One region of the Microbacterium sp. CCNWLW41 genome, then DNA from elsewhere that is predicted to be linked to it. Evidence: riboswitches for the same ligand, from Rfam matches in the RefSeq annotation. Region 1 holds a riboswitch; each other region holds the start of a gene.

Region 1 (10,074 bases):
TCCGTGCCGTCGTGGTCCGCGGGGCGTGATTGACAGTATAGACATCCGATGTTTACACTGCGAGCGGTCCGTAACAGCGGATCCAGACATTCAGGAGCCGCCCCGTGAGCCGCATCGTCGCCTTCGAGACGACCGACATCCGCTTCCCGACGTCGCTGAGCCTCGACGGCTCCGACGCCATGAACCCCGACCCCGACTACTCCGCCGCCTACCTGCGGGTGGTGACGGATGCCGCCGACGACGTCTCCGGTCACGCCTTCGTCTTCACGATCGGCCGGGGCAACGACGTGCAGGTCGCGGCGCTCGACGCGCTCGCCGCGCATCTGGTCGGACGCGAGCTGGAGCCTCTCCTCGACGACATGGGCGCGACGAACCGCGAGCTCATCGGCGACTCGCAGCTGCGCTGGCTCGGCCCGGAGAAGGGCGTCATGCACATGGCGATCGGCGCGGTGGTCAACGCGCTGTGGGACATCAAGGCCAAGCGCGCGGGGCTGCCGCTGTGGCAGCTGCTGTCGAGGATGTCGCCGGAGGAGATCGTCGGACTGGTCGACTTCCGCTACCTCACCAACGCCCTCACGCCCGAGGACGCGCTCGCCATCCTCCGTGCCGCCGAGCCCGGCCGGGCGCAGCGCGAGCAGGAGCTCCTGGCGACCGGCTACCCGGCCTACACGACGAGCCCCGGCTGGCTCGGCTACTCCGACGAGAAGCTGGCCCGGCTGTGCCGGGAGGCGATCGCGGACGGCTTCGGGCAGATCAAGCTCAAGGTGGGCGCGGACCTGCAGGACGACATCCGCCGCTTCCGGGTCGCCCGCGAGGTCTGCGGGCCGGACTTCCCGATCGCCATCGACGCCAACCAGCGGTGGGAGGTGTCCGAGGCCATCGCGTGGGTGAACGCGCTCGCCGAGTTCCGGCCGGCCTGGATCGAGGAGCCCACGAGCCCCGACGACGTGATCGGCCACGCGGAGATCGCCCGCGGCGTCGCCCCGATCCGCGTCGCCACCGGCGAGCACGCCCAGAACCGGGTCATCTTCAAGCAGCTGCTGCAGGCCGAGGCGCTGTCGGTCATGCAGATCGACGCCGTCCGCGTGGCCGGTGTCAACGAGAACATCGCCAACCTGCTGCTGGCCGCGAAGTTCGGTGTGCCGGTGTGCCCGCACGCCGGCGGCGTGGGACTGTGCGAGGCGGTGCAGCACCTGTCGATGTTCGACTTCGTCGCCGTCAGCGGCACCCGCGACGGCCGCATGATCGAGTACGTCGACCACCTGCACGAGCACTTCGTCGTGCCGACCGACATCCGCGGGGGCGCGTACATGGCCCCGCTCGCACCCGGCGCCGGCATGGAGATGAAGGCCGAGAGCCGCGCGGCCTACGAGTGGGAGGTCGCCCGTGCGGCCGTCTGAGTCCCGGGTGCCGGCGCTGCCCCGCCTCGGCTACGGTGCGGCGAACATCGGCAACCTGTTCCGCGAGGTCACCGACGATCAGGCGTGGGCGATCCTCGACGCGGCGTGGGAGAGCGGCATCCGCTACTACGACACCGCGCCCCACTACGGGCTGGGGCTCTCGGAGCGCCGCCTCGGCGCCTTCCTGCGGACGAAGCCCCGGGACGAGTTCGTCCTCTCGACCAAGGCGGGACGGCTGCTGCGTCCCAACCCGGACGACGACGGCGGGCTCGACCTCGCCAACGACTTCCACGCGCCGACGACCGTCCGCCGCGAGTGGGACTTCTCGGCGGACGGCATCCGCGCGAGCCTCGACGAGTCGCTCGAGCGGCTCGGACTGGACCGCGTCGACATCCTCTACCTGCACGATCCCGAGCGACATGACCTCCAGCTGGCGCTGCGCGAGGGGTTCCCCGCCCTCGAGCAACTGCGCGGCGACGGCGCCGTCGCCGCGATCGGCATCGGCTCGATGGTCGCCGACGCGCTGGCGGCTGCGGTCGAGCAGGCCGATCTCGACGTCATCATGATCGCCGGCAGGTACACCCTGCTGGAGCAGCCCGCGGCCGACGCGGTGCTGCCGGCCTGTCACGACCGCGGGACCGGCGTGGTGGCGGCATCCGTCTTCAACTCCGGCCTGCTCGCGAAGGAAGAGCCGAGCCGGGACGACCGGTACGAGTACGGACGGATGCCGGACGCGCTGTGGGACCGGCTCCAGCGCCTCCTCGCCGTGTGCCGGGCGCACGGCGTCGCCCTCCCCGCCGCGGCGGTGCAGTTCCCGCTCCGCGACCCGGCGGTGCGCTCGGTCGTCGTCGGCGGGAGCCGCCCGGAGCAGCTGCGGCGCAACGCCGAGCTGATGGAGGTCGGCATACCCGCGGGCCTGTGGGAGGATCTGGCCGCCGAAGGACTCATCCGCTGACGAAAGGACCCCTCATGCTCGAGGGCATCGACCCCCTGCTCACCGGCGAGCTTCTGCTGCACCTGGACCGCATGGGTCACTCCGATGCGATCGTGGTCGCCGACGCGCACTTCCCGGCATGGGCGGTGGGCACCCGCGTCGTCGACCTCCCCGGCACGACGACGCCGCAGGTCGTCGCGGCGGTGCGCACGGTGCTCCCGCTCGACGACGCGCCGGCGCTCGACCTCATGGCGTCGGCCGACGGCGAGGTGCTCGACGTGCAGCGCGAGCTCGCCGCGGCCGCCGGCACCGACGCTCCGCGCTACGTCGACCGGTTCGACTACTACGAGCTGGCGAAGAAGGCCTACGTCATCGTGCGCACGGGTGAGACGCGCAAGTACGGCAACGCCCTGCTGCGCAAGGGTGTCGTGGGACATCCCTCCGCCTGAGCGGCGACGGCCGGCGGCACCCGGCCGCTGCCAGCCGGCGGCTCGGCGCTGTCGTCAGTCGTTCAGCCCGAACAGATCCAGCGGGTGAGTGAGGCGCCACCACGGCGACGGGTCTGGTACTTCCTCCGCCAGGCGCAGATCCACCGTCGCCTCGTCGAGCGGGCCGGTCACGGTCAAGGATCCGACCACATCCCCCTCGTCGCGGGCGTCGCCGAGGTCGTAGGTGGTCGCGACCGCGCCCGTGCCGCCGTTCCACAGCACCACCGACGCGTCACCGGCCGCGAGGATGTCGACGTCGTCGCCCCAGCGCGTCTCGACGATGCCGGCGACGGTCCCCGCCGTCACCGAGGGCTTCAGCTGCAGCTCCTGCTCGAGCTGAGAGTAGATCGCACGCGAGGCGGCGAGCCGGGACTCGTCGTCCGGCTGGCCCAGCACCGAGGCGTAGAGGCGCACCGTCGTGTCGCCGATCGCGACGTCCTTGGCCGACAGCAGGTTCCACTCGTCGAGCGTGCCGGTCTTGATCCCCACGACCCCCGGGTCCGCCAGCAGCTCGTTGGTGTTCTCGACGAGGCCCGCGCCCGGCAGCTCGGTCGACTGCTTGGCGACGATCTCGGCGATGACCGGGTGGGCGAGGGCCTTCTGCGCGAGGGTGATGAGAGCCTCGGGTGAGGCGCTGTTGCGCGGATCCATTCCGGTGGGCTCGACGACCTGGACGCCCGTCACGCCGTGCGCGGCCAGCCACTCGGTCGCAGCCGCCGCGTAGACGGCGTCGGACGGCCACAGGTTCTGCGCCAGGCGATCGGCGTAGTTGTTCGCCGAGCCGATGAGCATGCCCTCGAGCATCTGGTACTCGGTGAGGGTGCCGCCCACGGGCACGTCGAGCGCCGACTCGCCGCGGGCGCGGTACTGCCAGTACCGGTAGTTGTCGGAGGCGCTGAAGCGGAACTCGGGGCCGGTCTCGCCGAGCGCGAGCGGCATCTCGTCGAGGACGACCAGGGCGGTCACCACCTTCGTGATGCTCGCGATGGCTGACGGGTCGGGCGACGACGTGAGGAGGCCCGGGATGCCGCCGACCGCGGCCGCCGCGCTGCCCTGGGCGGGCCAGACCGGCACCGCCGCGGGTGCCGCCTCCGGCTGCACCTCGATCGCGGTGACCGTCGGCGCGACCGCGTGCAGGGGCCACAGCAAAGTCGTCGCGGAGTACGCGCCGACCAGGCCGGCGATCACCAGCGTCGGCACCAGCACCCCGGGACGCAGCGGCGACTGGCGCGGCGGGTCGGCGAGCAGGCTCGGCTCGACGGCGACGTACGGCGTCGACGCCGCCACGAGGTCGCCCGGGGTCGAGCCCGCGGCGAGCGTCGTGTCATCGACCCACGCGAGCGCGGTCCGCCCTCCCGTCGCGGTCGCGGCCTCGGCGGAGACCGGGTCGCCCGTCGGCGGGCCCGGCTCGGTGGCCGCGGGGGGTTCGCTCGGCTGAGCGGCCGCGGCGGGTTCGCTCGGCTGAGCGGCCGCGGCGGGTCCGCTCGACTCGAGAGCGGCGACGGCGCCCCCGAGGGGAGGGGTCAGCGTGGTCCCGGGCGGCTCGAAGACGGGCACCGTCGGCGCCGCGACGGCCGTGGCGCCGCCGAGGGGCACGGTCGCGATCGTCGCGGGCACGAGCGGGACCTCGTCGGGCGCCGTGTGAGTTCCGGGGTGCGACGAATCGGCCGCGCCGCCGGTGGGCATGGTCAGCGTCCCGCTGTCGGCCGGATCCTCGGGGGACCCGCCCGGCACGGCCCTCGACCGCGTCCGATGCGCACGGCGCGTCGGTGCGGGAACGTCATCGGGGGTCACGCACCCCAAAATACCCGTCATAGCGGCGGTATACTCGCCATACGACCACGGGAGTCCGGTGAGCCGGGCTGAGAGGAAGCGAACCACGCTTCGACCGTCGAACCTGATCCGGATCATGCCGGCGCAGGGAGGAGTTCACATGCACGCATCCACGTCCGCATCCACCCCCGTTGCGGCCACCTCGGCGAACGCCCGCAGTCTGCGGTGGCGCGTCGTCGACATCGTCGTCGCCGCCGTCCTCGGCGTCGCCATCGGCCTCGTCTTCTGGGCCTGGAACACCGTCGGCTACGCCTGGTTCACGGCGATGGACGGACTGACCCCCGGCCTCGGCGGCCTGGCGGTCGGCATCTGGCTCATCGGCGGCGTCATCGGCGGCCTCGTGATCCGCAAGCCCGGTGCGGCGCTGCTCGTCGAAGTGATCGCGGCGATCGTCTCGATGCTCATCGGCAACGTGTGGGGGGTCTCCACGCTCCTGTCGGGGCTCGTCCAGGGACTCGGAGCGGAGCTCGTCTTTGCCCTCTTCCTCTACCGGCGCTTCACGCTGCCGGTCGCGATGCTCGCCGGTGTCGGCGCCGCGGTCGGGGCGTGGGTGTTCGAGCTGTTCTACGGCAGCTCGCCGAACATCCTCAAGACGCTCGAGTTCAACACGATCTACCTGATCTCGCTCATCGTCTCGGGCGCGCTGCTGGCCGGGCTGGTCGGCTGGCTCGCGGTGCGCGCGCTCGCCGCGACGGGCGCGCTCAGCCGCTTCGCCGCCGGACGCGAAGCGCGCCGCGAGGTCTGACGATGCCGGGCACCCGTCCTGGCCGCATCACCGCGGCGGGCTGGGGGTGGCGCTACGCCGGGCGGCGCGCGCCGGCGGTGCGCGACATTACCTTCACGATCGAGCCGGGTGAGCGCGTGCTGCTGCTCGGCGCCTCGGGCGCGGGCAAGTCGACGCTGCTGGCCGGGATGGCGGGGCTCCTCGGCGGCGCCGACGAGGGTGACGAGACCGGCTCGCTTCTCATCGACGGCGAGCGCGCCGAAGCGCACCGCGGACGCGTCGGCCTGGTGCTCCAGGACCCCGACGCCGGTGTCGTGCTGGCCAAGGTGGGCGACGATGTGGCGTTCGGGCCCGAGAACCTCGGGGTGCCGGCGGCCGAGATCCCGGCGCGCGTGACCGAGGCCCTCGATGCGGTGGGGCTGCGCGTCCCGCTCGGCCGGCCCACCAAGGCGCTCTCCGGTGGCCAGAAGCAGCGCCTCGCGCTGGCCGGGGTGCTCGCGATGCGCCCGGGCGTGCTCCTGCTGGACGAGCCGACCGCGAACCTCGACCCCGACGGGGTGCGCGAGGTGCGCGCGAGCGTCGAGCGGGTGCTGGCCGAGACGGGGGCCACGCTCGTGGTGATCGAGCACCGCACCGCGGTGTGGGCCGATCTCATGGACCGCGTCATCGTGGTCGGCGCGGACGGCGGACTCCTCGCCGACGGCACCCCGGCCGACGTGTTCGCCCGTCACGGCGCGGACCTCGCGGCCGCGGGGGTCTGGGTGCCGGGGATGCCCGTCGACCTGCCCGTGCTGCCCGCCGCTCAGCCCGACGCGGCGGCGGCGCTGGCGGCATCCGCTCTCTCCCTCTCGCGGGACGGGCGGTCGATCGTGCGCGCCGGGCTCGACCTGACCGTGCCCCGCGGCGCGGCGACCGCCATCACCGGGCCCAACGGCGCCGGCAAGTCCACGCTCGCCCTCACCCTCGCAGGGCTGCTGCCCGAGGCGGCGGGGGAGGTCGTCGCGGCCCCCGAGCTGGCGGGGCGGTCGGGGCGCCGCCCGTCGCGCTGGACGTCGCGAGAGCTGCTCACCCGCATCGGCACGGTGTTCCAGGAGCCCGAGCACCAGTTCCTCGCCTCGTCGGTGCGCGACGAGCTCGCCATCGGCCCGCGCTCGCGCGGCGTCGATGCGGCGGCCGTCGACGTGATCGTCGACGAGCTGCTCGAGCGGCTGCACCTCGCCCCGCTCGCCGCGGCGAACCCGTTCACGCTGTCGGGCGGGCAGAAGCGCCGGCTGTCGGTCGCCACCGTGCTCGCCGACGCGCCGCCGGTCATCGTGCTCGACGAGCCCACCTTCGGGCAGGACCGCCGCGGCTGGATCGAGCTCGTGCAGCTGCTGCAGTCCGAGATCGCCGCCGGCACGACGGTCGTCGCCGTCACCCATGACGAGGACGTGCTGCGCCACCTCGGCGGCCATCGCATCGAGCTCGGCGCCCCCGTCCCGGCCGGGGCTCGGCCGTGACCGCGGTCGAGGCGCGCGAGGGCGTCCCGGAGGCGACCGCCGAAGCGCGCGCGTGGCTGGACGGCGTCAACCCGGTCACCCGGATCGTGCTCGCGCTGCTGCTGTCGGTGCCGCTCCTCGCCTCGATCGACGTCACCAGCTCGCTCGTCGCGATCGCGCTGCAGCTCGTCTGCATCCCGCTCACCGGCCTCGCCGTCGTGACCGTGCTGATGCGGATGCTGCCGGTCCTGGTCTTCGCGCCGGTCGCGGGGGTGAGCATGCTGCTGTACGCCGAGCCCGGGGGAACCGTCCACTGGTCGTTCTGGTACGCGACGATCAGCGACGACTCGATCGCCCTCGCCGTCGCGGTGTGCCTGCGGGTGCTCGCGCTGGCGCTGCCCACCATCCTCCTCTTCGGGCGCACCGACCCCACCGAGCTCGCCGACGCGCTCGCCCAGGTGGCGAAGCTGCCGAGCCGGTTCGTGCTCGGCGTGCTGGCCGGCACCCGCACGTTGGGGCTCTTCCTCGACGACTGGCGCAGCATGCAGCTGGCCCGCCGCGCGCGCGGGGTCGGCGACACCGGTGCCGTCCGCCGCTTCCTCTCCATGGCGTTCGTGCTGCTGGTGTTCGCCGTCCGCCGCGGCACGAAGCTCGCGATGGCGATGGAGGCACGCGGTTTCGGGTCCGGCATCCCGCGCACGTGGTCGCGCCCGTCGCGCCTGCACGCACGGGACGCCGTGGCGCTGGCGGGCGGTGTGGCGATCATGGCCGCGGCGATCGGCGCCGCGGTGGCCGTCGGCACCTTCCGCTTCGTGTGGTCCTGACACCCGGTCGGCGGCGAGCATCCGATCGGGCGGCCCGCCGCGTCAGTCCGCGGCGACGGTCCGTGGCGTCAGTCCGCGGCGACGAGCCTCTCGTACGCCGGCTGCAGCGCCGGGAAGTAGTCGTCCCACCTGACCTCGTCGGGATCCAGGCCCGCCTGCGCCGCCACCAGCCGGTCCAGGTAGTACTCCCAGCCCGGGCCGATCGACCCCACGTCCTCACTGGGATTCAGGCGCTGCCCGAAGGTGAGCACGGTGTCTTCTGGCACGTCCTCCGCGAGCTCGAACCACAGGTGCCACGAGCCGCTGCCCTGCGACGTGTCGCCGGAGAACCGCCGCGGGCGATCGCACTCGAGGATCGTGTACTCCTCCGGCTCCGGCTCCTGTCCCTCCGCGGTCATGTAGAAGGTCACGCGGCCGGACGCCGGATCGCCCTCCCAGCGGCCGATCCAGCGCTCGAGGCGCTCGGAATCGGTGAGCTCCCGCCACACCGCGTCGGCGGTCGCCCGGAACCGCCGGAGGATGACGAGGTTCGGGTGTCCGTCGATCTTGCAGACGGTGCCGGTGATTTCGGTCATGTCGCGTTCCAGAGGTCTCGGTAGTACGACAGGCGCTCGCGGTCGGGGGCGACCCCGTACGCCTCGATGAGGGCGTCCTCCCATCCCTCGCCATAGTTCCACGCCGTCGACATCGACGCCACGGCGATGTCCGCCCAGCGGTCGGCGACCCCCAGCGTCCCCAGGTCGACGTGGGCGACCCACCGGCCGTCGTCGCCGATGAGCGTGTTGGGGCAGCACGCGTCGCCGTGGCACACGACGAGACGGTCGACCGGCGGCGGCTCGCGCAGCGCATCGGGCACGCGGATGCCGCGCCCCGCCGCATTCGCGATGCGCCCGGCGACACCCCAGTCGAACGGACAGTCCGCGACCGGCAGCGCGTCGTGCAGGGCCCGGAGGCCCTCGCCGACCGCCCGGACGGCGGTCGCGGGATCAGCGACCCAGCGAGGGTCGACGGCCGAGAGACCGGGGAGTGCGGTCGTCACCAACCACTCGTGCGTGTCGTCGCCGCCGACCTCGAGCACGCGCGGCACGGCGATGCGGGCGACGGCCCAGTCGAGCCGCTCGGCCGCGCCGGCGAAGGACGATTCGGCGTTGCGCGGGCCGTGTTTGATGTACCGGCCGTCCTCGGTGCGGAAGGTCACCCCGCCGTAGTCGTTGCGCCACACCGGCACGATGCGGGTCCCGCCCGCGAGCAGGCGCACGCGCGGCGGCACGACGACGTCTTCGCCCGGGATCGACACCCTCCCATCCTGCCGGGTCAGGCCTCGAGGACCTCCCTGGTCAGGCCCCGAGGACCTCCCGCAGGATGAGCGCGTGGTTGTGGGACTCGTCGGCGACGGCGTGCAGCAGCGTCACGACCGGGTGGGCGGCCAGCTCCGCGCGCAGCGACGCGACGGCCGTGCGCGTGGGGCCGTCGAGCTCGGCGCGGTAGGCGGTCTCGAAGTCCGCCCACGACAGGTCGCCGTGGTGGAACTCCCTGCGCAGGTCCGTCGAGGGCGCCACCTCCTTCGCCCACAGGTCGAGGGCGGCGCGCTCCTTCGTCAGCCCGCGCGGCCAGAGCCTGTCCACCAGCACGCGGAACCCGTCGTCCGGGTCGGGGTCCTCGTACACGCGCTTGAGCCGGATCTCCACCCGTCCAGTCAACCCCGCCCGCCGCTGCCGCGCCACCGCGCGGCGTGACCGATCGGCGGTCGCACGACTAGCCTGGGGGCGGCGGCCTCCAGGCGTCGCGGCTGATACTCAGTCCCGCGTATGCTGGTACGCGGTTTCGTGACATTCCGGACTTCGAAGGAGAATCCATGGATCTGACGGATGCCTCGGCCCTCGTCACCGGCGGCGCGAGCGGGCTGGGCCTCGCCACCGCACGGCGCCTCGCCGCGGCGGGCGCCCTCGTCACGATCGTGGACCTCCCCACCTCCGCCGGGGCCGGCGTCGCCGCCGAGCTCGGCGGGTCGTTCGCCCCCGCCGATGTCACCGACCCGGAGCAGGTCGCGGCCGCGGTGACGACGGCGGCGGCATCCGCTCCGCTGCGGGTGGTGGTCAACTGCGCCGGCATCGCGCCGCCGGCAAAGGTGCTCGACCGCGAGGGCCGCCCGACGCCGCTGGACGCGTTCGAGCGGATCGTGCGCGTCAACCTCGTCGGCACCTACAACGTCATCGCCCAGGCATCCGCCGTCATGGCCAGGACCGATCCCACCGCGGACGGCGATCGCGGCGTCATCGTCAGCACGGCGAGCGTCGCGGCGTTCGACGGACAGATCGGTCAGCCCGCGTACTCGGCGTCGAAGGGCGGCGTGCACGCGATGACCCTGCCGATCGCGCGCGAGCTCGCGCGGT
Region 2 (10,074 bases), on a different contig from region 1:
GCCGCGGTGCTCGCGCCGGCCGCGACGAGCGCCTGGCGGATCTCGGGGATGTGCCGGTGCGTGCCCCCGACGGCGTAGGGGTTCGCGGTGCCGAGGATCTCGCTGCCGAGCAGGTTCGTCTTGAGGCTCTTTCCCGCGCCGGAGGGTCCGACGGCGAGGACGCTGACGATGTCGGACGCGTCGATCACGCCCGCGGCGACACCGGGAGCGAGACTGAGGCTCACGGTGGACGCGTTGCAGCCCGGCGCGGCGATCCGGGTGGCGTCGCGGAGGTTCTCCCGCTGCTTGCCCTCGCCGACCAGGAGCTCGGGCACGCCGTAGGCCCACGGCTCGTGGAACGCGCCGCCGTAGAAGGCGTCCCACGCGTCCGCCGAGGTGAGCCGGTGGTCCGCGCCCGCGTCGATCACGAGAGGGGCGTCGCCGAGCGCGTCGGTGTACTGCCCGGATTGCCCGTGCGGCAGGGCGAGGAAGACGACGTCATGGCCCGCGAGAATCTCCGGCGTCGTGTCCTGAAGGGTGAGATGTGCGAGCGAGCGCAGGTGCGGCTGGTGCTGGACGAGCGGCTGCCCCGCGTTGGAATGCGCCGTGACGGTGCGGATCTCGATGTCGGGATGGCTTGCGAGCAGGCGCAGGATCTCGCCGCCCGCATAGCCCGATGCGCCGGAGACGGCGACGGAATACGTCATGCTTCCACCTTAACGGTCAGGGTCTGAGGGGCCGGGGCGGCGACACCGGCTCCTCAGCACCGCGGACGCGCGGGACGGAGAGCGGGGTCGCCTAGAGTCGGCGGTCGCCCTGGCGTCGGCGCTCCGGAGCGGCGCTCGGAACGAGCGCGGCGGTGACGGGAGCGGCCGGAAGCATGGGGCGACGATATCGCGTGCCGGTCACCGCGGCAAATCGGATCCGCCGGACGCGACACCGTCGCCCGTTCCGCTCACGCGCCCACGCGCTCGCCCTCTCTCTCCCGCGCCGCGAGCGGCGCCGCGAAGAACGCGTGCTCCAGCTCCGCCGACCGGACGAATGCCGCACGCATCCGCCGGCGGGTGGGCGCCCCGGCCGAGGCCGCCGCGCCGGTGACGATGTCGATGGCGGTCCGCGTCGCCTCGGCGAAGGCAGGATCGGCGTACGTCGCCAGCCAGCTCGCGTAGGGATGCCCGGGATCCTGCGCCTGCGCCCCCAGCTCGCCCGACTGCAGGCGGACGCCGAGATCCGTGTACAGCCAGAAGCACGGCAGCAGAGCAGCGATCAGCACGGCGTGCTCCGCGTCGAACGCCACGGCGCGCAGATGGTCCAGATACGCCGTGGTGATCGGCCCGGGCGCCGCCGAGAACACCGTCTCGCGCTTTCCGGCGTCCTCTCGCCCGTCCGGGCCCGGCCCCTTGTCCGCGTCCGGCATCAGCCATTGCGCGTGCAGCTCCAGCTCGCCCTCGATGGCCCCACGCGCGGACTCGGCCCAGAACGCCTGCTCCGTGGAGGACGGCGCCGAGCGCGAGGCCGCTGCGAGGACGCGCGCGTAGTCACGCAGGTACAGCGCGTCCTGGGCGAGGTAGAACCGGAACTCGGCGTCCGGCAGCGTCCCGTCGGCGAGCCCGCGGATGAAGGGCAGATCGTCGATCGCGGCGCGGACGGGAGCGATCGCCGCCCACCACTCCGCCTCGATCTCCCGCGCGTCCGCCGCAGGGTGCTGCCCGACGAAGTGGTCAACGGGTCCGTGTCCCGCCCCCACGCCCAGGGACTCGCCGCCCCGAAGCGCGTCCCGCAGCCACTGCCGCGTCCGCCTGACCGCCTCGGGCCAGTCCTCCCCGCGAGCGCGGCGGGTCGCGATGCCCGCCGACAGGGAGCACCCGGTGCCGTGCGTGGCCGTGGTCTCGATGCGGTGACCGGGGAACTCGCGGACGTCGCTGCCGCGCACCAGGGCGTCGGGCGCATCGGCACCGGGGAGGTGGCCGCCCTTCACCAGGACCGCGACGTCCAGCGTGGCGGAAAGGCGCCCGGCCTGCGCGAGCGCCGCGGTCCACGTCGGCGCCGTCGGCTCGCCGGTGAGCACCGCCAGCTCGGCGAGGTTGGGGGTGATCAGATCGGCCCGGCGGAGCAGCTCGGTGAGCGCCCGCTCGGCGCGGGCGTCCAGCAGCCGGTCACCGCTCGTGGCCACCATCACCGGATCCACCACCACCGCCGGCGGACGCGACTGCGCCAGCCAGTCTCCGACCGTCTCGATCACCTCGGAGGTGGCGAGCATGCCGATCTTCACGGCGTCGATCTCGATGTCGTCGGCGATCGCGTCGAGCTGCGCACGCAGGAAGACGGGGTCCGGCACGTGGACCCCGCGGACGCCCCGCGTGTTCTGGGCCGTCAGCGCCGTGATCGCCGCCATCCCGTACCCGCCGTGCGCGGCGATGGACTTCAGGTCGGCCTGGATCCCCGCGCCTCCGGAGGGATCGCTGCCGGCGATGCTGAGGACGCGGGCGGGACCGGGGCGCCGCCAGCGCCGACGCAGCTCCCGGGCGGCCTCGCGGGGATCCGGCGCCGCGCAGAGCGCCGACACCACGGCGACGCCGGCAGCGCCCGCGGCGCGCAGGGCCGGCACGTCCTCGGCGGTGATCCCGCCGATCGCCACGCACGGCACCGGACTCTCGGCGGCGAGGGCGGCGAAGCCGTCGACTCCGAGCGCGGGCGGATGATCCGGCTTGGTCGCCGTCGGCCGGATGACGCCCACGCCGAGGTAGTCCACGGTCCCCTCGGGAAGCGCGCGGACGCCGTCGAGATGCGCGCGGGTGTTCGCGGTGAGCCCGATGACGGCATCCGGCCCGAGCAGTTCCCGCGCGCGGAGCACGGACGCGTCCGACTGCCCGAGATGGACCCCGTCGACGCGCGCCCCGCGTCGACGCGCTTCCACCGCCGCGTCGATGCGGTCGTCGACGAGCAGGAGCGCCCGGCCGCCGATGACGTCGGAGAGCTCCACGAGCTGGGCGGCGACCGCGGCGTCGGGGGCGTGCTTCTCTCGGAGCTGCACGATCCGCACCCCGCCGTCGACGGCGGCGGCCACGACGTGGGCGACGCCGCGCGGCCCGGACAGCGCCGCATCCGTGACGAGGTAGAGGGCGAGGTCGCGGGGGTCCAGGCCGCTCATGCCGTCGCCTCCGGCGCGAACGCCGAGGTCGTGTGCGCGCGCTCCGCCACGGAGGCAGGATCGAGCGAGGCCAACGCATCGAGAAGCCCTACCGCGAAGGACCCCGGTCCGCTCGCTTCCCGCGCTGCGTCCTCGGCCGCGATCGTGTACGCGAGCGTCGCCGCCGCCACCGCCGTCACGGGGGTGTGTCCGGTGCCTCGCGCGGTGCCGAGGAACGCCGCCATGACCGCGCCCAGGGCGCATCCGCCGCCCGTGACGCGGGTGAGCAGCACGTCGCCGTTCGCGATCCGGATGCTCTGCTCGCCGTCGACCACGAGGTCGACGGGGCCCGAGACGGCCACGACGCATCCGTGCTGCCTCGCGAGGTCGGCGGCCGCGTCCGCCGCGGCCTCGGTCGTGTCGATCGCGTCGACGCCGCGTCCCCCGCCGCCGCGGCCCGCAAGGGCGAGGATCTCCGAGGCGTTCCCGCGCACGGCCGTGGGACGCATCGCGACCAGGTCGCGCGCCAGCGCCGTGCGGACCGGAAGTGCGCCGACCGCGACCGGGTCCAGCACCCACGGGGTCCCGGCGGTCCGTGCGGCGCCGACGGCCTCCACGCTCGCGGCGCGCTGTTCCGGCGTCGGCGTGCCGAGGTTCACCAGGAGTCCGGAGGCGATCCCGGCGAACATCCCGGCCTCCCCGACGATGTCGGTCATGGCGGGAGCGGCTCCCAGCGCGAGCAGCACGTTCGCGGTGAACCCCGTCACGACCGCGTTGGTGATGCACTGGGTCAGAGGCGGGCTCTCGCGCAGTGCGCGGAGGAGATCCCCGGTGGCCTCGGCCACGGGCCCGGCGGACGATGGACGCAGACGATCGCTCACGCGACATCCCTTCGCTAGTACGAACTAGATCAGGTTCGACGGGTGTGATCTCAGCCGCGCGATGCGGCACCCCGTGTCACTGCTCGCAGTCTAGCGATCCCGAGGAGTCGGCGGGGCGGGCCTCACACCGACCGCGCGGGAGGGAGGTCCGTGAGCCGAGGGGTCGTCCAGTCCGGATCGGGACGCCAGCGCGTCCATTCGGGGTCGAACGGCCACGCCCCCTCGCGGAACGACGCGATGGCGGCGTCCGCGTGCGCACGGATGAGCTCCGCCTCGTCCGGCGCGATCCTCCCCTGCCTGATCGCCTCCACCAGCTCGTCCTCGTCCTTGAGACCGATCGTGCCGTCCGCCCCGATCTCCACGTCGAGCACATGGTCCGAGCTGAAGGTCGAGGCGCCGACCCGCTCATGGGCGTTCTCGAGGTTCACATACCACCCCGCGAACTCCCACGCATCGGGGTCGTCCGCCGTCCCGGCCACCGCCCAGAACAGCCAGACGGACCAGGGTGTGGCCGTCGGGGCGATGCGCAGGACGCCGTTGCCCCACCACTCCTCCACGATCCGCGTGCGCGGCTCCAGCCAGCGCCTCTCCAGCGGGACCGTGCGGATCCGTCGGCCGTCCGGTCCGCCCATCCCCTCCAGGAGCGTCCCCGGGGCGAGCCAGGCGACCAGCCCGCGCTCGTCGTCCCGAACGACACGCATCGGGGCGATGCTGGACGCGTCACCGTCCCGCCAACCGGGCTTGCGGTAGTGCCAGTCGACCTGGGTGCCGGGAGCGAGGAAGGGCGCCCGCCCCAGGGGACGGGCACCGTCCGGCGCCGTGCGCGCGGTCACGTGGGGGACGAGATCTGTCATCCCCCGACCGTATCCGCGGCACACGGGCGCCGGCCGCAGCACCGCGCCCGACGGACGGGATCAGTCGCGGATGGTCGCCCCGAATCGCTCGGCGGCGACGCGGACGCCGGCCAGCTTCGCCTCCGTCGCCTCGGCGGCGGTCAGCGTGCGGTCGTCGGCACGGAAGCGGAGCGCGAAGGTCAGGCTCTTCTCGCCCTCCCCCACGCCCTCGCCGCGATAGTCGTCCACGAGACGCAGCGATTCCAGCAGCGTGCCGGCGCCCTCCGCGAGCGCGGCGCGCACGTGCGCCGCGGGCGTCTCGACGGGGACGACGAGCGAGACGTCCTGCGTCGCCGCCGGGAAGGTGGACAGCGACGCCGCCACGATCCGCTCACCGGTCAGGGACAGCACGCGGTCCAGGTCGATCTCGAGCACGACCGCGCGCCCCGGGAGGTCCGCGTCGGCGGCGACCTGCGGGTGCAGCTCGCCGACATAGCCCACCTCCTCGCCGCGCACGGTGAGGACACCGGTCCGTCCGGGGTGCAGCGCCTCTCGGCGTCCCTGTGCGACCTCGATCTCCACGCCTGCCGCGACGGCGATGAGGCGCACCGCATCCAGGCCGTCCGCGATCCCCGCCGCCTCCGCCGGGCGGCCCGGCTGACGCGGGGACACGTTGCCGGTGAGCAGCACAGCGAGGTGCCGAGCCTGCGGCGGGATCGACGCGTTCAGCGCCGCCAGCGTCTCGTCCGAGGGCCGCTCCCCCAGCGGCGGGACGGCGTCGGTGCCGTAGGTCACCCCGTCCACGGGCAGGAAGACCGCCCCCGCCTCGAAGATCGCGAGGTCCGTGAGGCCGCGCGAGATGTTGCGATGCGCGGTCTGCAGCAGGCCGGGGACGAGCGAGCGACGCAGGTACGGCGCCTGTCCGTCCAGCGGGTTCGCCAGGCGGACCCCCGCGATGCGGGAGCCGTCAGCGGATCCGTGCAGGTCGTTCTGCTCCTGCGTCGTGAACGGGAAGGACGGCGTCTCGACGAAGCCGCCCGCGGCCAGGGCGTTCAGGACGCGGCGTCGTCCCCGCTGCAGCGGGGTGTAGCCGCGGCCGGACGGCGGGGTGGGCAGCACGGAGCCGATCCGATCCAGGCCGTGGATGCGCGCGACCTCCTCCGCCAGCGTCCACTTGTCCGTGAGGTCGGGCCGCCAGGTCGGCGGGATGACCTGCCACCCGGTGTCCGTGGCCGAGACCTCCGCGCCGATCGTCTCCAGAGCGCCCACGATCTCGTCGTCCGAGTACGCCACGCCGATGAGTCCGGGCACGAACCCTGCGGGCAGATCGATGCCCTCGACGACCACCTCGGCGAACAGGGCACCCCCCTCGTCGGTGAGCGTTCCGCCGGCGAGCTCGACCATGAGATCGGCGACGCGACGCGCCGCCACGAACGGGATGAGCGGATCGACGCCGCGCTCGAACCGCTTGGACGCCTCGCTCGGCAGCTTGTGCCGCCGAGCCGTGCGCGCGATCGTCGTCGGGTCGAACGTGGCCGCCTCGATCAGAACGTTCCGGGTGGTGTCGCCCATCTCGGTCGTGCCACCGCCCATCACGCCCGCGAGGCCGATGGGACCGGACTCGTCCGTGATCAGCAGGTCCTCCCCATGGAGGGTGCGCTCCTGTCCGTCGAGCGTCGTCAGCTTCTCTCCCGGCTGGGCGCGACGCACCGTGATGTCGCCCCGGAGCTTGTCCAGGTCGTAGCCGTGGATGGGGTTGCCGAGCTCGAGCATGACGTAGTTCGTGATGTCGATCAGCACGCCCAGCGAGCGCATCCCCGCCAGAGCGAGCCGGGCGATCATCCACGGCGGCGTCGGGCGTGAGGGGTCGACGTCCCGCACCACGCGCGTGACGAACTCGCTCGCCCCCACGCGTCCGCGGATGGGGGCGCGGTCGTCCACGACGGTGGCGTGGCCAGAGCCGGGCTGCAGCTCGGCGAAGTCCCGCTCGGCGGGGTCCCGGAAGGCCGCGCCGGTCGCGTGGGCGTACTCTCGGGCGACGCCGCGGAGCGAGAACGCGTATCCCCGGTCCGGGGTGACGTTGATCTCGACCGCGACGTCGTCCAGGCCGAGCAGGCCGATCGCGTCCGTGCCGACGGGCGCGTCGACGCCGAGCTCGGACAGGATGAGGATCCCGTTGTGCTCGTCGCCCAGGCCCAGCTCGCGCGCCGAGGCGATCATGCCGTCCGAGACGTGACCGTAGGTCTTTCGTGCCGCGATGGGGAAGGGACCGGGAAGGACCGCACCGGGCAGGGTCACGACGACCTTGTCCCCGACGGCGAAGTTGTGCGCACCGCAGACGATGCCGCGCGGCTCGGCCTCGCCGACGTCCACCTGGCACCAGCGGATGGTCTTGCCGTTGGACTGCGGCTCCTCGTCGAAGGACAGCACCTGACCGACGACGACGGGCCCCGAGATCTCGAAGCGGTGGACGTCCTCCTCCTCGAAGCCGACGCGCACCAGCGCCGCCAGGACGTCGTCCGGCGTGGCGTCGGCCGCCACGTCCACGTACTCACGCAGCCACGAAAGCGGGACGCGCATCACACCACCATCCCGTACTGCTCGCTGAAGCGGACATCGCCCTCGGCCATGTCGCGCATGTCCTTCACATCGCTGCGGAACATCAGGCCCCGCTCGATCCCCATCCCGAACGCGAAGCCGCTGTAGACCTCGGGGTCGATCCCCGCCGCGCGCAGCACGTTCGGGTTCACCATGCCGCAGCCGCCCCACTCGATCCACCGGGCACCCCCCTTGAAGGTCGGGTGCCACAGGTCGAGCTCCGCCGAGGGCTCGGTGAACGGGAAGTAGTTGGTGCGCAGTCGCGTCTTCGCCTCGGGTCCGAAGAGCTGGCGCGCGAAGTGGTCGAGCGTGCCCTTCAGATGGGCCATCGTGATCCCCTTGTCCACGACCAGGCCCTCGAACTGCGTGAAGACGGGGAGGTGGGTGGCGTCGAACTCGTCGGTCCGGTAGACGCGCCCCGGGCACAGCACGTAGATGGGGACTTCACGGTCGAGCATCGAGCGCACCTGGACCGGGCTCGTGTGCGTGCGCATCACCAGGTGGCGCGCGGCGGGATCCACGTAGAACGTGTCCTGCTCCTGACGCGCCGGGTGGTCCTCGTCGAAGTTCAGGGCGTCGAAGTTGAACCACTCGTGCTCGAGCTCCGGCCCCTCCGCGATCTCCCATCCCATGCCGACGAAGATGTCGCAGACCTCGTCCTCCAGCAGCCCCAGCGGATGACGGGCACCGGGCCGTGTGCGCGCGGCGAGCGCGGTGATGTCCACGCGCTCGGCCTCGAGCCGCGCGGCCGTCTCGGCCGCGGCGATCTCGGCCTCTTTGGCCGCCAGCGCCTGGGTCACCCGCCCGCGCCCCTGGCCGATGAGCTTTCCGAACGCGGCCTTGTGCTCGGGGGCGACCTGGCGCATCGACGCGTTCAGGACCGCCAGCGGCGACCCCTCCGCGACGTGCGCTGTGCGGGCCGCCTTCAGCTCGGCGGAATCGGACGCCGCGCCGATCGCCTCCAGCGCGGCGGCGACGGCGGACTCCACCGCCTCCGGGGTGATCTCTGCAGGAGCGTGGGGAACGTCAGACACGAGACACGAGTCTACCGGCGCGCCCGCTCCCGCCCGCTCAGCGCGAGGCGGCGACGCAGAGATCACCGGGTTCCGAGTCCGGGATCCTCTCCTCGCCGGCTCACGCCCTTCTGGGTGGCGATGACCTCGGTCAGCGTCGATTCGTCGTCGGCCGCGGGGTTCGCGGTGTTCCCGCCACCGAGCTTCGGCGAGCGCTTGACCCGCTTCTGCAGGCGGTAGGCGATGTACGACAGGATCAGGCAGACCACCACGTAAATGGATCCGCCGATGATCGCCGACGGGATCAGCGGCGATCCGTAGGGCGCCTGATTGCCGATCTGGTTGATGACGTAGAGCAGTTCCTGATACGTGATGATGAAGCCCAGCGCCGTGTCCTTCAGCGCCACGACGAGTTGGGCGATGATGATCGGCATCATGGCCCGGACCGCCTGCGGAAGCAGGATGAGCCACATCACGCCTGTTTTCCGGAGACCGATCGCGTAACCGGCCTCCTTCTGGCCGCGGGGCAGCGACTCGACCCCGGCACGGAAGACCTCGGCGAGCACAGAGCCGTTGTAGACGATGAGCGCGATGACGACGGCCCAATAGGGCGGCATCTTCACTCCGACCACCGGCAGCCCGTAGTACAGCAGCATCATCAGCACGAGCACGGGGACGGCCCGGAGTATCTCGACGACCCACCCGACAGGCACGCGCACCCACGCATGCTCGGAAAGGCGACCGATACCGAGGAGGAAGCCCAGCGCGAGCGAGCCGACCCCGGCCACGCCGAACGCGGAGAGGGTGCTCAGCAACCCCTCGCCGAAGCGCTCCCAGACGGCCGAGTAGGTGAAGATGTTCCACTTCGCTGCGGTGAACTGCCCGGTCGCGAACAGACGCCAGACGACCCACCCGAGCACGCCCAAGACCACGAGGACCGTGAGCACACCGATGACGCGGTTGCGAGCGACAGCCTTGGGACCGGGAATGTCGAACAGGACGGAGCTCATCGCGCGATCCTCCATTTGCTTTCCATCGCACGCTGCAGCCAACCCAGCAGCAGAACGAGAACGACGAAGATGACCATGACCCAGATCAGCACGACGAGGGCGTTCTCACCGCGTTCGCTCAACCAGGACCGGATCGACCCGAGGTTGAGGACCGAGAATCCCGCCGCCACCGTCGTGTTCTTCAGCAGCGCGATGAGCACGCTCATCATCGGGGGGACCACCGAACGCGCCGCCTGCGGCAACACGACGTAACGCATGACCTGCCCGAAGTTCAGTCCGATGGCGCGGGCCGCCTCAGCCTGTCCGACCGGCACGGTGTTGATCCCCGACCGCACCGTCTCCGCGACATACGTCGCCGTGTAGATGCCCAGCGCGAGGACCGTCAGAAGCAACGGGCTCACCCGCTCTCCGAGGAGGATCGGAAGACAGAAGGCGAAGAAGAACATGACAAGGGTCAACGGGGTGTTGCGGATCCAGTTCACGTAGACACCGCCGACTGCGCGTGCGATCGGGACCGGGGAAACGCGCGCCGCCCCGACGATGAACCCCAGGACCAGGGCGATGAGGCCGCCGCCGAAGAACAGCACCAGCGTCCCGCCCAGGGCTTCCCCCCAGAGGTCGAGGTTGTCG
Region 3 (10,074 bases), on a different contig from region 1:
TGACGACCCCGAGGTCCTTCGCGAAGGACTTCGCCGACGGCAGCACCTGGCTGATGAGCGCCGTGTCCACGGCCTGGAACATGCCGAACCCGAACCCGATGATCGCCGTCATCACGAGCCACGACGTGTAGGTCGGCCAGATCCACGGCAGCGCGAGCGCGACGCCCATGACGACGGACGAGCCGAACACGAAGGGCTTGCGACGCCCGATCCGGTCCGACAGCGGGCCGGAGATGATGGTGGCGACGATCGTGCCGACGAGGCCGACCATGCCGAGGACCGGAATCACGGTGTTCGGGTTCTCGACGCCCAGGTAGTCGCCGAGGATGTAGAGCTGGTAGCCGGTGACGCCGAAGTAGCCGGTGTAGAGCAGCAGCCGGCCGGTGAAGGCCCAGAAGAAGTCCGGGTGCTTGACCGGGTTCACCCAGAACGTGCGCAGGAAGTCGCCGAGGCGGAACGGCTCCCGGGCGAAGTTCGTGCTGGGGTGGTCGGGGTTGAAGACGACGAAGAGGGTGAGCACGAGGAGCGCGAACGCGGCGAAGAAGACGTACCCCATGACGAGGTTGTCGAACAGCATGGCGCCGACGATCTGACCCCCGAGAGCGCCCGCCATCAGCCCGATGCCGAACAGCGTGGCGAACGTCCCCCGACGCGAGACGGGCACCCGGTCCGGGAGGACGGCCGACAGCGGTCCCTGCGCGACGTTGTAGAACACCTGGACCAGGCACCATCCGATCACGATCCCGACGAGCGAGTTCGCGAACGCGAGACCGACGAGCGACAGCCCGCCCGCCAGCGCCCCGAGGAGGATCCAGGGTGCGCGCCGGCCGTACTTGGACCGTGTGCGGTCGGAGATCTGGCCTGCGGCCGGCTGCGCGATCATGGCGCAGAGCGCGCCGATCGTGGCGACGATCGCGAAGTAGGCGACCTTCTGCTTCTCGTCCGGGTAGAGCAGTTCGATCTGGTGGGGCAGCAGGATGCCGGGCACCGCACCCCAGATCACGAAGATCGCGAAGTTCGCCGGCAGGATCCATCCGAGCAGACGCGGCAGGCCGCGCACGGGCGGGGGCGGGTCGTCCTCGCCGGACGCGGTCGCGACGAAGGTCGTCTCGGTCAGGGGCGCACGCACCTCATCGGGTGCGTCGGAGGGGATCGACGACATCGTCCGTCCTTCGGGTCGGGGGCGCTCCCGGCCGGGTGTCCGGGAGCGCCGAGGGTCCGCCGCGTCCTCGCGGCGATAGCACGCTAGCACGAATACCTGCACATGTGTAGGTTTTTGAGGACGGGTACGCTCGGCGACGGATCTCCCCCGATCCGTGCGCGACGGATCGATGCGCCCGCTGCAGTGTTCCGGGGACCGGAGAGCCGACGACGAGGGAGCGGATGACCACCACACGGGGATACACGACGGGGCGCGCCCGCCGCGCGCAGATCATCGCCGTCGCCACCGAGCTGTTCGGTCGCGTCGGCTTCAACAGCGCCACGATGCGGGAGATCGCCGAGGCCTGCGACATCACCCGCGCAGGCCTGTCGCACCACTTCCCCACCAAGGAGTCGCTGATGGAGGCGGTGCTGGAGACCCGGGACGTCGAGGACCGCGAGCGGTTCCGCCGTAACGGCTCGCGCGGCTCCGACGGCCTGGGCGTGCTGCGGGGCATGGTGGACCTCGCGCGCCACAACACCCAGGTCCCCGGCATCATCGGGCTCTACGCGGTGCTGTCCGCGGAAGCGGCCGCCCCCGACCACCCTGCGCACGACTACTTCGTCCGCCGCTACGCGCGGATCCGCGAGGGCACTGCGACGGCTCTCCGCCGCGCTCGGGACGCCGGGTTCCTCGCCGCCCACGTGGACGAGGAGCAGGCCGCCGCGGAGCTCACCGCGATCATGGACGGTCTGCAGCTGCAGTGGCTGCTGGATCCCGACTCCGTCGACATGGCCGCCGCCGTCCGCCGCCGGATCGAGGAGCTTCTGACGGTACCCCTCGACCCGCCCGCCTGACGACGGGACCCGGCACGGTCAGGACCAGATGAAGCGGAACGTCCCCGCCGCGACCGCGGCGGCCAGCGCGGCCGCCGCGGTTCCACAACGCAATGTCCGCCGAAAAGGGGACATCTCAATAACGATGGAACCGCTAGCGTGTATCGGGCACGGCAAAAATGAATAGCAATCGGACGAGGAGGTCCAAATGCGACCCGAACACCAGTATACAACCATGACGGCGCGACTGGGGAGGATGTTTCTCACAGGAATAGCGTCGGGGGCGATACTCGCCACCGTCACCCTCTTCGCGTCCAACTCGGCGAACGCTGAAGAACTGGCCACAGCTGCAGCATCCTCGCTGGAAGAAGAGTCATTCGGCCAAAACGTTGACGCAGCTCATATCGCGATCACCTCCGCCCCGCCCACCGGGCAGGTTCTTGCAATGACGAGGACGCCGACAGGGGAGCTGATCCCGCTCGGCGGGTATGCCCTTGACCTCAACGGACCGGCACAACCGAATGGCAACACCAATGAAACCGCCACCCCATATCTGATCGACTTCAATCAATGGGTCAGTTGTTTCTCACTGAACAACGAAGGGGAAGTCTTCGCCTCGTATTCACATCCTTACAATGGGGGCAGGCAAGACGTGAGGCTCAAGTGCGGAAACTCAACTTGGGGCTACAAACACATCCGGCTGAATCACGAGGCAGACTGGCAGGAAAAGTACAACACGGCCCGCGATCGCGGGTGGAATCCAGAACTCCAGGGGATGAACGGTTGGGATGACCTCATGGCAGAAGGGGCCGGGAACGCGATCCGCTTCTGGACCTATGCCGGGCCAGTTTCGAACAATACAAAGTGCACCGTAGGCGAGCTGGTCTTTGTCGAATGGAACGGATCGACATGGACGATCGTATACGAGTTCAGAGCCGTAGCAGCGTTCGCCACAAACTCTGACAAACTGATCTCGACATATCCCACCCGACACGCCACCTGCTGATGGATGCGAAGGGGGTTCCTGATTGGATCTCAGAACCCCCTTCGAACTTCAGCTCTCAGCCACACTTCGGCACGCAAATCGTCCCACACGGCCTCGCCCTCCTGGAGCCATTTTCGATGTGCCTCCGAGTGCTCCCATGTGGCGCTCAAGCCGAAGTGCTCCTGCCAGTCGCTCTGCCAACTCGCAAGCCGAGCTCGTAGGGCGCTCGAAACGCCTAGTCCAACCAGATCGCGATCGGAAAGCGGTCCTTCCGAGTCCCAAACTGGGGAGTGCCGACCGATCTCAGGTCGGAGGGTGAGCATTTTCACCTTGCCGTCGCGTCGTCGGGCCTCACGTCCGGCCGCCATTTCATCGCTGACGGCGTCTGGCACGTCGATCTCGACCCAGGAAACAGCATCAACGACCCGTCGCCAGATCACCATCGCATCAGGGTATCCACCCATCGATCAATCCACCACGCCGTCCGCCGCCGGATCGAGGAGCTTCTGACGGTTCCCCTCGACCCGCCCGCCTGACGACGGGACCCGGCACGGTCAGGACCAGATGAAGCGGAACGTCCCCGCCGCGACCGCGGCGGCCAGCGCGGCCGCCATGATGGCGAGACCGCCGAGGAGGGCGACGGCATCGCGAAGGGACAGGCGGGACGGACGCGACCAGGTCCGCGGGATCCCGGACCCGAACCCGCGCGCCTCCATCGCCATCGCCAGCTTGGTGCCCCGGCGCACCGCGAACACGAGCAGCACGAACGCCATCGACGCGACCCGGCGGATCACCCCCCGGTCCCCCACACCGCGGGCGCGCCGGGCCAGGGACATGGTCCGCCAGTCATCCACGAACAGGCCGAGCATGCGGGTCCCGGCGAGGACTCCCAGCACGAACCGGCTGGGCAGGCGCGCGACCTGCGCGAGCGCGTCCGCCAGCTCCGTGGGATCGGCCCGGCCGAACAGCAGGATCGTGGGCAGACCGAGCGCGATCACCCGGATGCTCACCGCGACCGCGAGCTGTATCGACCCCTCGCTGATCGCCGCGACGCCGAACGTCCAGAACACCCGGCCCTCGGGCTCGGCGTAGAGGAGCATGCTCACGCCGGCGACGGGGGCGACGAGCAGGAGCAGCGACAGCCGCGTCAGCACCGTCCGGTAGGAGAGTCCGGTCAGGGGGACGCACAGCAGCTGCAGTCCGATCGCGACGAGACCGCTCACGACGTCGATCGACGCGAACAGCGGGATCGACAGCACCAGGGCCAGGAGGATCCGGGTGACGGGGTTGACCCCGGAGATCCAGCCGCGCGGGGCCTCCTCCCCCGGCGTCGGCACCGGGAGCGCGACGTCACGTGGCGAGCGGACCGGTGCCGTCATGCCGCCCTCCCGAGCCCCGTATCGGCACGGGCGAGGTCGACGCGGCGACCGCCGAGCAGATCGACCACGGCCTCGTCGTGGGTGACCGCGACGATCGACGTGCCGCGCGCAATCTGCTCCTGCAGGAGCCGGACGAGCTCGATCCATCCCCGCCGGTCCTGCCCGAACGTGGGTTCGTCGAGGACGATGACCGAGGGCGACGCCGCGAGCGCGGTCGCCACCGAGAGCCGACGCTTCTGACCGCCGGACAGGGTGAACGGGTTGGCGGCGGCGAGCGGGGCGAGGTGCAGCCGTTCGAGGAGCTCGCCGACCACCGTGTCGATCCGAGCGGCGTCCCATCCGAGCGCCTTCGGCCCGACAGCGAGCTCGTCGCGCACGGTCTGCGTGAGGAACTGGTGCTCGGGCTCCTGGAAGACCGTCCCGATCCGGGTCAGCAGCTCGCGCGACGACCAGGAGATCGGCTGTAGTCCCTTGCGTCCGCGCAGCGCCTCGTCCGCGAGGACCTCGCCGGAGAGCGGGCGCAGGAGCCCGGCGAGGGTGAGCGCGAGGGTCGATTTGCCTGCCCCGTTGGGGCCGGTCACCACCGTGGCCGCCCCGGCCGGGACGGCGAGGTCGAGTCCGGTCCGCACCGGGCGACGCCCGTCCCTGCTCACCGCGAGATCGACGGTCCTGAGGATCGCCGGGTCCGCCTCACCCGCGGCGGGCAGGGCCGCAAGGCCGGTCGGACGGCCCGGGATCCAGACGCCCGCAGCCGCGAGCGCGTCGCCGTGGCGGGCGAACACCTCCGCGGGTGGGCCGTCGGCGAGCAGCCCCCCGTCGGCGGCGAGCACGATCACGCGGGTCATCAGGTCCGCCCACACCGGCGTGCGGTGCTCCACGATGACGGCCGTCGCCCCCGTCTCGGCGAGGACCCTTTCCACGCTGGCACGGATCCCGGTGACGCCGTCCGGGTCGAGGTTGGCCGTCGGCTCGTCCAGCAGGAGCAGTCCCGGGCGCATCGCGAGCGCGCCGGCCAGGGCCAGCCGCTGCTTCTGACCGCCGGAGAGGGCCGCCGTCGGTCGCTCGAGCGGGACGTCGAGCCCGACCGCGTCGAGCGCCTGCGCCACCCGGACGGGGATGCTCGCGGCGGGAACGCCCAGGTTCTCGCAGCCGAACGCGACATCGTCGCCGACCTTCGACAGGACCACGCCCGCGTCCGGGTCCTGGAGCACCAGGCCGATGCGGCCGCGGCGCTGCTCCGGGTCGGCGCCGTCGACGTGCAGCAGACCGGCGCGCTCGCCCTCGTCGGCGTCACCGAGCAGCCCCGCCATCCCGGCGAGCAGCGTCGACTTGCCCGCCCCGGAGGCGCCGAGGAGCAGGACGCGCTCGCCCGGCTCGATCGTGAACGAGACGTCGCGGACCGCGGGCAGGCGCCGTCCGGCGTAGCGCCACCCCCAGCCGTCGGCGACGACCCGTACGGGCGTCGTCACGTCAGACCTCGCGGCGCCGCTCGCGCCCCGCGGCGAAGCGGCTGAGCGCTCCCGTCGCGGCCAGCGCGCGCACCAGCAGCCAGCCGACGAGCCCCGCCAGCAGCGCTCCGGACACGACCACGCAGCCCAGGTAGATCGCGTTGAACTCGACCGACTTCAGGATGTTGGGCGAGCTGCCGTAGAAGAGCTCGAAGACCCACGCCGCGGCGCCCGCGCCGATGCCCGCGAGTGCGGCGACCGGCAGCGTGAAGCGGCGGTAGAGGAAGAGCGCGAAGACGAGCTCGGCGCCGAGGCCCTGCACGAGTCCGGACAGGACTGTGGAGACGCCCCAGACGTTGCCGATCATCATCGAGACGATGGCCGCCACCAGCTCCACGACGAGCGCCGCGCCGGGCTTGCGGATCACGAGGCCGCCGACGACGCCGCCGATCAGCCAGATCCCCACGGCGATGCCGCCGAGACCGGGCGTGAGGCCGTCGGCGGCGGTGAACCAGGCGTAGCCGACGGTGTTCCAGACCCAGAAGACGAGGCCGAGGGCGACGCCGAGCACGGCGGCGACGACGATGTCGACGACCCGCCAGCGCAGGCTCCTCGTCCCCGTGGCAGTGACGACGGCGGATGCGGACGTGTTCATAGAGACTCCTCCCTGCGCCGGCATGATCCGGATCAGGTTCGACGGTCGAAGCGCGGATCGCTTCCTCTCAGCCCGGCTCGCCGGACTCCCGTGGTGTCCGCCCATCCTACCGCGACGCCCCGGTCGTTGAGCGACACTTCGACTCGCTTCGCTCGCTCAGTGCAGGTCTCCGCGGGACGAAACGCCCCGCCCTCGTCGCGGCGGTCGCGCAGGGCCCGGCCGGTACGGTAGATGCCGTGACGAACAACGACCACGGATCGACCCCGAACGCGCCCGCCGAGGCGCCCGAGGAGGCGTCCGCGGTCGCCGTGACCCGGGAGGACGCCGACGCGACGGACCCGACGCCGGACCACGCCCCCGCGCCCGTGGCCCTCGCCGCGCCCGCTTCTGAACGCGCCGCCCCGCCGGCGGACGGGTTCGCCGACGGCCCGGCGCCCGAGACGGACGCCCTGTCGTGGGTCGACATCGAGCGTCTCGCCTCCTCGACGGCGACAGGATCCTCGGCCACGGCCGGAGCGCGAGGCGACCTGCTCAGCGGCGCACCGCAGCGCCCGGCTCGCCGCGCCGCCGTCCTGGCACCGCTCGGAATCCTCGTCACCCTCGGCGCGGCCTATGCCGGGACCACTGCCCTGTGGCCGCTGACCGCGATCGCGCCGACCGTCTCCTCCGCCGCGTTCGAGCCGGCCCCCGCCGATCCGGCTGCCCTCACCTGGCCCGTCTTCGGAAGCGCCGCCCTCGCCGTGGATGGGATCGGCACCGCAGCGTCGGACGAGGAGCAGGTGCCCATGGCGAGCATCACCAAGCTCGTCACGGTGCTCGCCGCCCTGGACGCGCTGCCCCTCGCACCGGGCGAGCAGGGCCCGTCGTTCGCCTTCACCGCGGAGGACAGCGCGGAGTACTGGCGGTACCGCGAGTCGGATCAGTCCTCGCTCGACGTCCCCGTGGACGGCTCACTCACCGAGTATCAGCTGCTCCAGGGCATCCTGCTGGGTTCGGCGAACAACTATGCGGACCGGCTGGCGCGCGAGATCTGGGGATCCGACGCCGACTTCGTCGCCGCGGGCGAGCAGTGGCTGCGTGTGCACGACATCTCCGGCATTTCTCTGCAGAATCCCTCGGGGTTCGGGTTCGGCAACGAGTCCACGCCGCGGGCCCTCATCGACCTCGGACGCCAGGCGCTGAGCCACCCCGTCGTGGCGGAGATCGTCGCGACGCCGGCCGCGGAGATCCCCGGAGCGGGCCTGGTCCAGAACTCGAACAAGCTGCTCACCGACGCCGGCGTCGTCGGTGTGAAGACGGGCACCATCGGCGACGGCGACGACACCCTGTACAACGTCCTGACCGCCAAGGACATCCCCGTCGGAGAGACCACGGTCCGCGCGTACGCCTCGGTGCTCGGCCAGCCCGACGACGACTCCCGCTACGACGTGAGCCGCACGCTGTACTCCGAGCTCGAGGCGGCCCTGTCCGCACAGGCCCCGACCGTCACCCGGGGCACGGTCCTCGGCACGGTCGAGACCCGGTGGGGGGCCACGGCCCCGCTCGTCGCCGCCGAGGACGGCCGCGTGGTCCTGTGGAACGGCGCCCTCGCATCGGCGACCAGCCGTCTCGCGCTCGGCGACGACTGGGACACCGGGGGCGAGGCCGGCTCCCTCGCCCTGAAGGGCCCGCTGAACACGGTGGAGGTTCCCGTGGAGCTCGGCGAGGACCTCGCCGGCCCGGGCTTCCTCTGGCGCCTCACGCACCCCGTCGAGCTGTTCGGTCTCGCCCCGGCCGACTGATCCGCCGCCGCGCCGGGGAGACACCCGCGCGCCCGCGGGCGCCGCGAGCACCCCTCGGCCCCTCCTCTTCCTCTACACCGCCGACGCCCGACCCGCCGTCTGCGGCGGCCCGAGGCGCTTGCTCGCCCCCGCTCATCACGGACGGAGCGGAGGCGGATCGACGACGAAGGCCCGCACCTCTCGGTGCGGGCCTTCGTGCGATCAGACGGGTCAGGCGGACGTGCCGTCCTGATCCCCGGAGCGCTCCGGGCCGTCGGGCGTCGCCCCATCCGGGCGGACGCCCTCCTGCGCGGAGAGGCCGGCCCGCACGGAGGCCATGCCCGCCGCCGGGATGCCCGCCACCGCGTCCGCGGCCGCCGTGGCCTCCTCCGCTGCCGCCTCGCCGGTCACCACGACCGGCACCGACGCGGTGAGCGCGGCCTCGGCGTCGACATCGGTCGCCGCCTGCTCGAACTGCGACTGGTAGAGCCGCCAGTACGCGCCCTCGGCCGCGATCAGCTCGTCGTGGGTTCCCTGCTCGACGATGTCGCCGTGCTCCATCACGAGGATGAGGTCGGCATCGCGGATCGTCGAGAGTCGGTGCGCGATCACGAACGAGGTGCGCCCCTGCCGCAGCGCCGCCATGGCGTGCTGCAGCAGCAGCTCGGTGCGGGTGTCGACCGCGCTCGTCGCCTCGTCCAGGATCAGGATCGACGGCTGGGCCACGAAGGCGCGCGCGATCGTGATCAGCTGGCGTTCGCCGGCCGACACGTTCGACGCGTCCTCATCGAGGACGGTGTCGTAGCCCTCGGGGAGGGCGTGCACGAACCGGTCGACGTACGTCGCCTTCGCCGCCGCGAGGATCTCGTCGTCGCTGGCCGTGGCCTTGCCGTAGCGGATGTTCTCCTGGATGGTCCCCGCGAACAGCCACGGGTCCTGCAGCACCATACCGGTGCGCGAGCGCAGGTCGTCCCTCGTCAGCTCGGCGATGTCCTGCCCGTCGAGCAGGATCCGGCCCGAGTCGAGCTCGTAGAACCGCATGATGAGGTTCACCAGCGTCGTCTTCCCGGCGCCGGTGGGCCCGACGATCGCGACGGTCTGCCCCGGCTCCACCCGGAAAGACAGGTCCGTGATCAGCGGACGGTCCGGCGAGTACGAGAACGCGACGTGCTCGAACTCGATGACGCCCTTGCCGCCGGTGACGGTCGGCGCGTCCTCGTCGTCCGGGTCCTGCTCGTCCGCGTCCAGCAGCTGGAACACACGCTCCGCGGAGGCGGTTCCGGACTGCACGACCGCGGCCATGCCGCCCAGCTCCGACAGCGGCTGGGTGAACTGCTGCTCGTACTGGATGAACGCCTGCACGTCGCCGAGACGGATCTGCCCGCTGGCGACCATGAGTCCGCCGAGCACCGCGATGCCGACGTAGGTCAGGCTCCCGACGAACTGCATCGCCGGCATGATGATGCCGGAGAGGAACTGCGCCTTGAACGCCGACTCGTACAGCTCCTCGTTCTCCTCCTGGAACTTCGCCAGCGCGTCCTTCTCGCGTCCGTAGACCTTGACGAGCGCGTGACCGGAGAAGGCCTCCTCGACGCGGGCGTTGAGACGGCCGACCTTCTTCCACTGCGCGCTGAACGCCTTCTGCGACCGGGGCCCGATCACGCCGAAGATGATGCCCATCAGCGGCAGGGCGATGAGGGTGACGAGAGCGAGCTGCCACGAGATCGAGAACATCATCACGAGCACGCCCACGACCGTCAGGATCGAGGTCAGCGCTCCCGACAAGGACTGTTGCATCGTCTGGGTGATGTTGTCGATGTCGTTCGTGACGCGCGAGATCAGCTCGCCGCGCTGCACCTTGTCGAAGTAC

What was found. A riboswitch is a leader RNA that binds a small molecule or an ion and turns the genes downstream of it on or off. The one in region 1 is predicted to bind thiamine pyrophosphate.
Region 2: linked by a shared signal. The riboswitch ahead of thiM (hydroxyethylthiazole kinase) and the one ahead of V6R91_RS04530 (ECF transporter S component) in region 1 are both predicted to bind thiamine pyrophosphate.
Region 3: linked by a shared signal. The riboswitch ahead of V6R91_RS11010 (ECF transporter S component) and the one ahead of V6R91_RS04530 (ECF transporter S component) in region 1 are both predicted to bind thiamine pyrophosphate.

The regions. Positions count from the first base shown of each region.
Region 1 is NZ_JBAOJP010000001.1:1,017,861-1,027,934, forward strand. Features, by position in the region: gene V6R91_RS04510 (enolase C-terminal domain-like protein) at 105-1,400, shown strand; gene V6R91_RS04515 (aldo/keto reductase) at 1,408-2,355, shown strand; gene V6R91_RS04520 (RbsD/FucU family protein) at 2,370-2,783, shown strand; gene V6R91_RS04525 (D-alanyl-D-alanine carboxypeptidase family protein) at 2,838-4,616, opposite strand; TPP riboswitch at 4,654-4,765, shown strand; gene V6R91_RS04530 (ECF transporter S component) at 4,756-5,400, shown strand; gene V6R91_RS04535 (ABC transporter ATP-binding protein) at 5,403-6,878, shown strand; gene V6R91_RS04540 (energy-coupling factor transporter transmembrane component T family protein) at 6,875-7,681, shown strand; gene V6R91_RS04545 (SRPBCC family protein) at 7,750-8,256, opposite strand; gene V6R91_RS04550 (aminoglycoside 3'-phosphotransferase) at 8,253-8,978, opposite strand; gene V6R91_RS04555 (DUF488 domain-containing protein) at 9,019-9,369, opposite strand; gene V6R91_RS04560 (SDR family NAD(P)-dependent oxidoreductase) at 9,537-10,074, shown strand, end outside.
Region 2 is NZ_JBAOJP010000022.1:6,458-16,531, forward strand. Features, by position in the region: gene argC (N-acetyl-gamma-glutamyl-phosphate reductase) at 1-686, opposite strand, end outside; gene thiD (bifunctional hydroxymethylpyrimidine kinase/phosphomethylpyrimidine kinase) at 935-3,130, opposite strand; gene thiM (hydroxyethylthiazole kinase) at 3,127-3,990, opposite strand; TPP riboswitch at 3,980-4,074, opposite strand; gene V6R91_RS36225 (DUF402 domain-containing protein) at 4,113-4,844, opposite strand; gene pheT (phenylalanine--tRNA ligase subunit beta) at 4,905-7,403, opposite strand; gene pheS (phenylalanine--tRNA ligase subunit alpha) at 7,403-8,455, opposite strand; gene V6R91_RS36240 (amino acid ABC transporter permease) at 8,518-9,444, opposite strand; gene V6R91_RS36245 (amino acid ABC transporter permease) at 9,441-10,074, opposite strand, start outside.
Region 3 is NZ_JBAOJP010000002.1:676,996-687,069, reverse strand. Features, by position in the region: gene V6R91_RS11040 (MFS transporter) at 1-1,162, opposite strand, end outside; gene V6R91_RS11035 (TetR/AcrR family transcriptional regulator) at 1,384-1,998, shown strand; gene V6R91_RS11030 (hypothetical protein) at 2,213-2,983, shown strand; gene V6R91_RS11025 (hypothetical protein) at 3,253-3,498, shown strand; gene V6R91_RS11020 (energy-coupling factor transporter transmembrane component T family protein) at 3,517-4,341, opposite strand; gene V6R91_RS11015 (ABC transporter ATP-binding protein) at 4,338-5,810, opposite strand; gene V6R91_RS11010 (ECF transporter S component) at 5,812-6,444, opposite strand; TPP riboswitch at 6,437-6,546, opposite strand; gene V6R91_RS11005 (D-alanyl-D-alanine carboxypeptidase family protein) at 6,681-8,225, shown strand; gene V6R91_RS11000 (ABC transporter ATP-binding protein) at 8,436-10,074, opposite strand, start outside.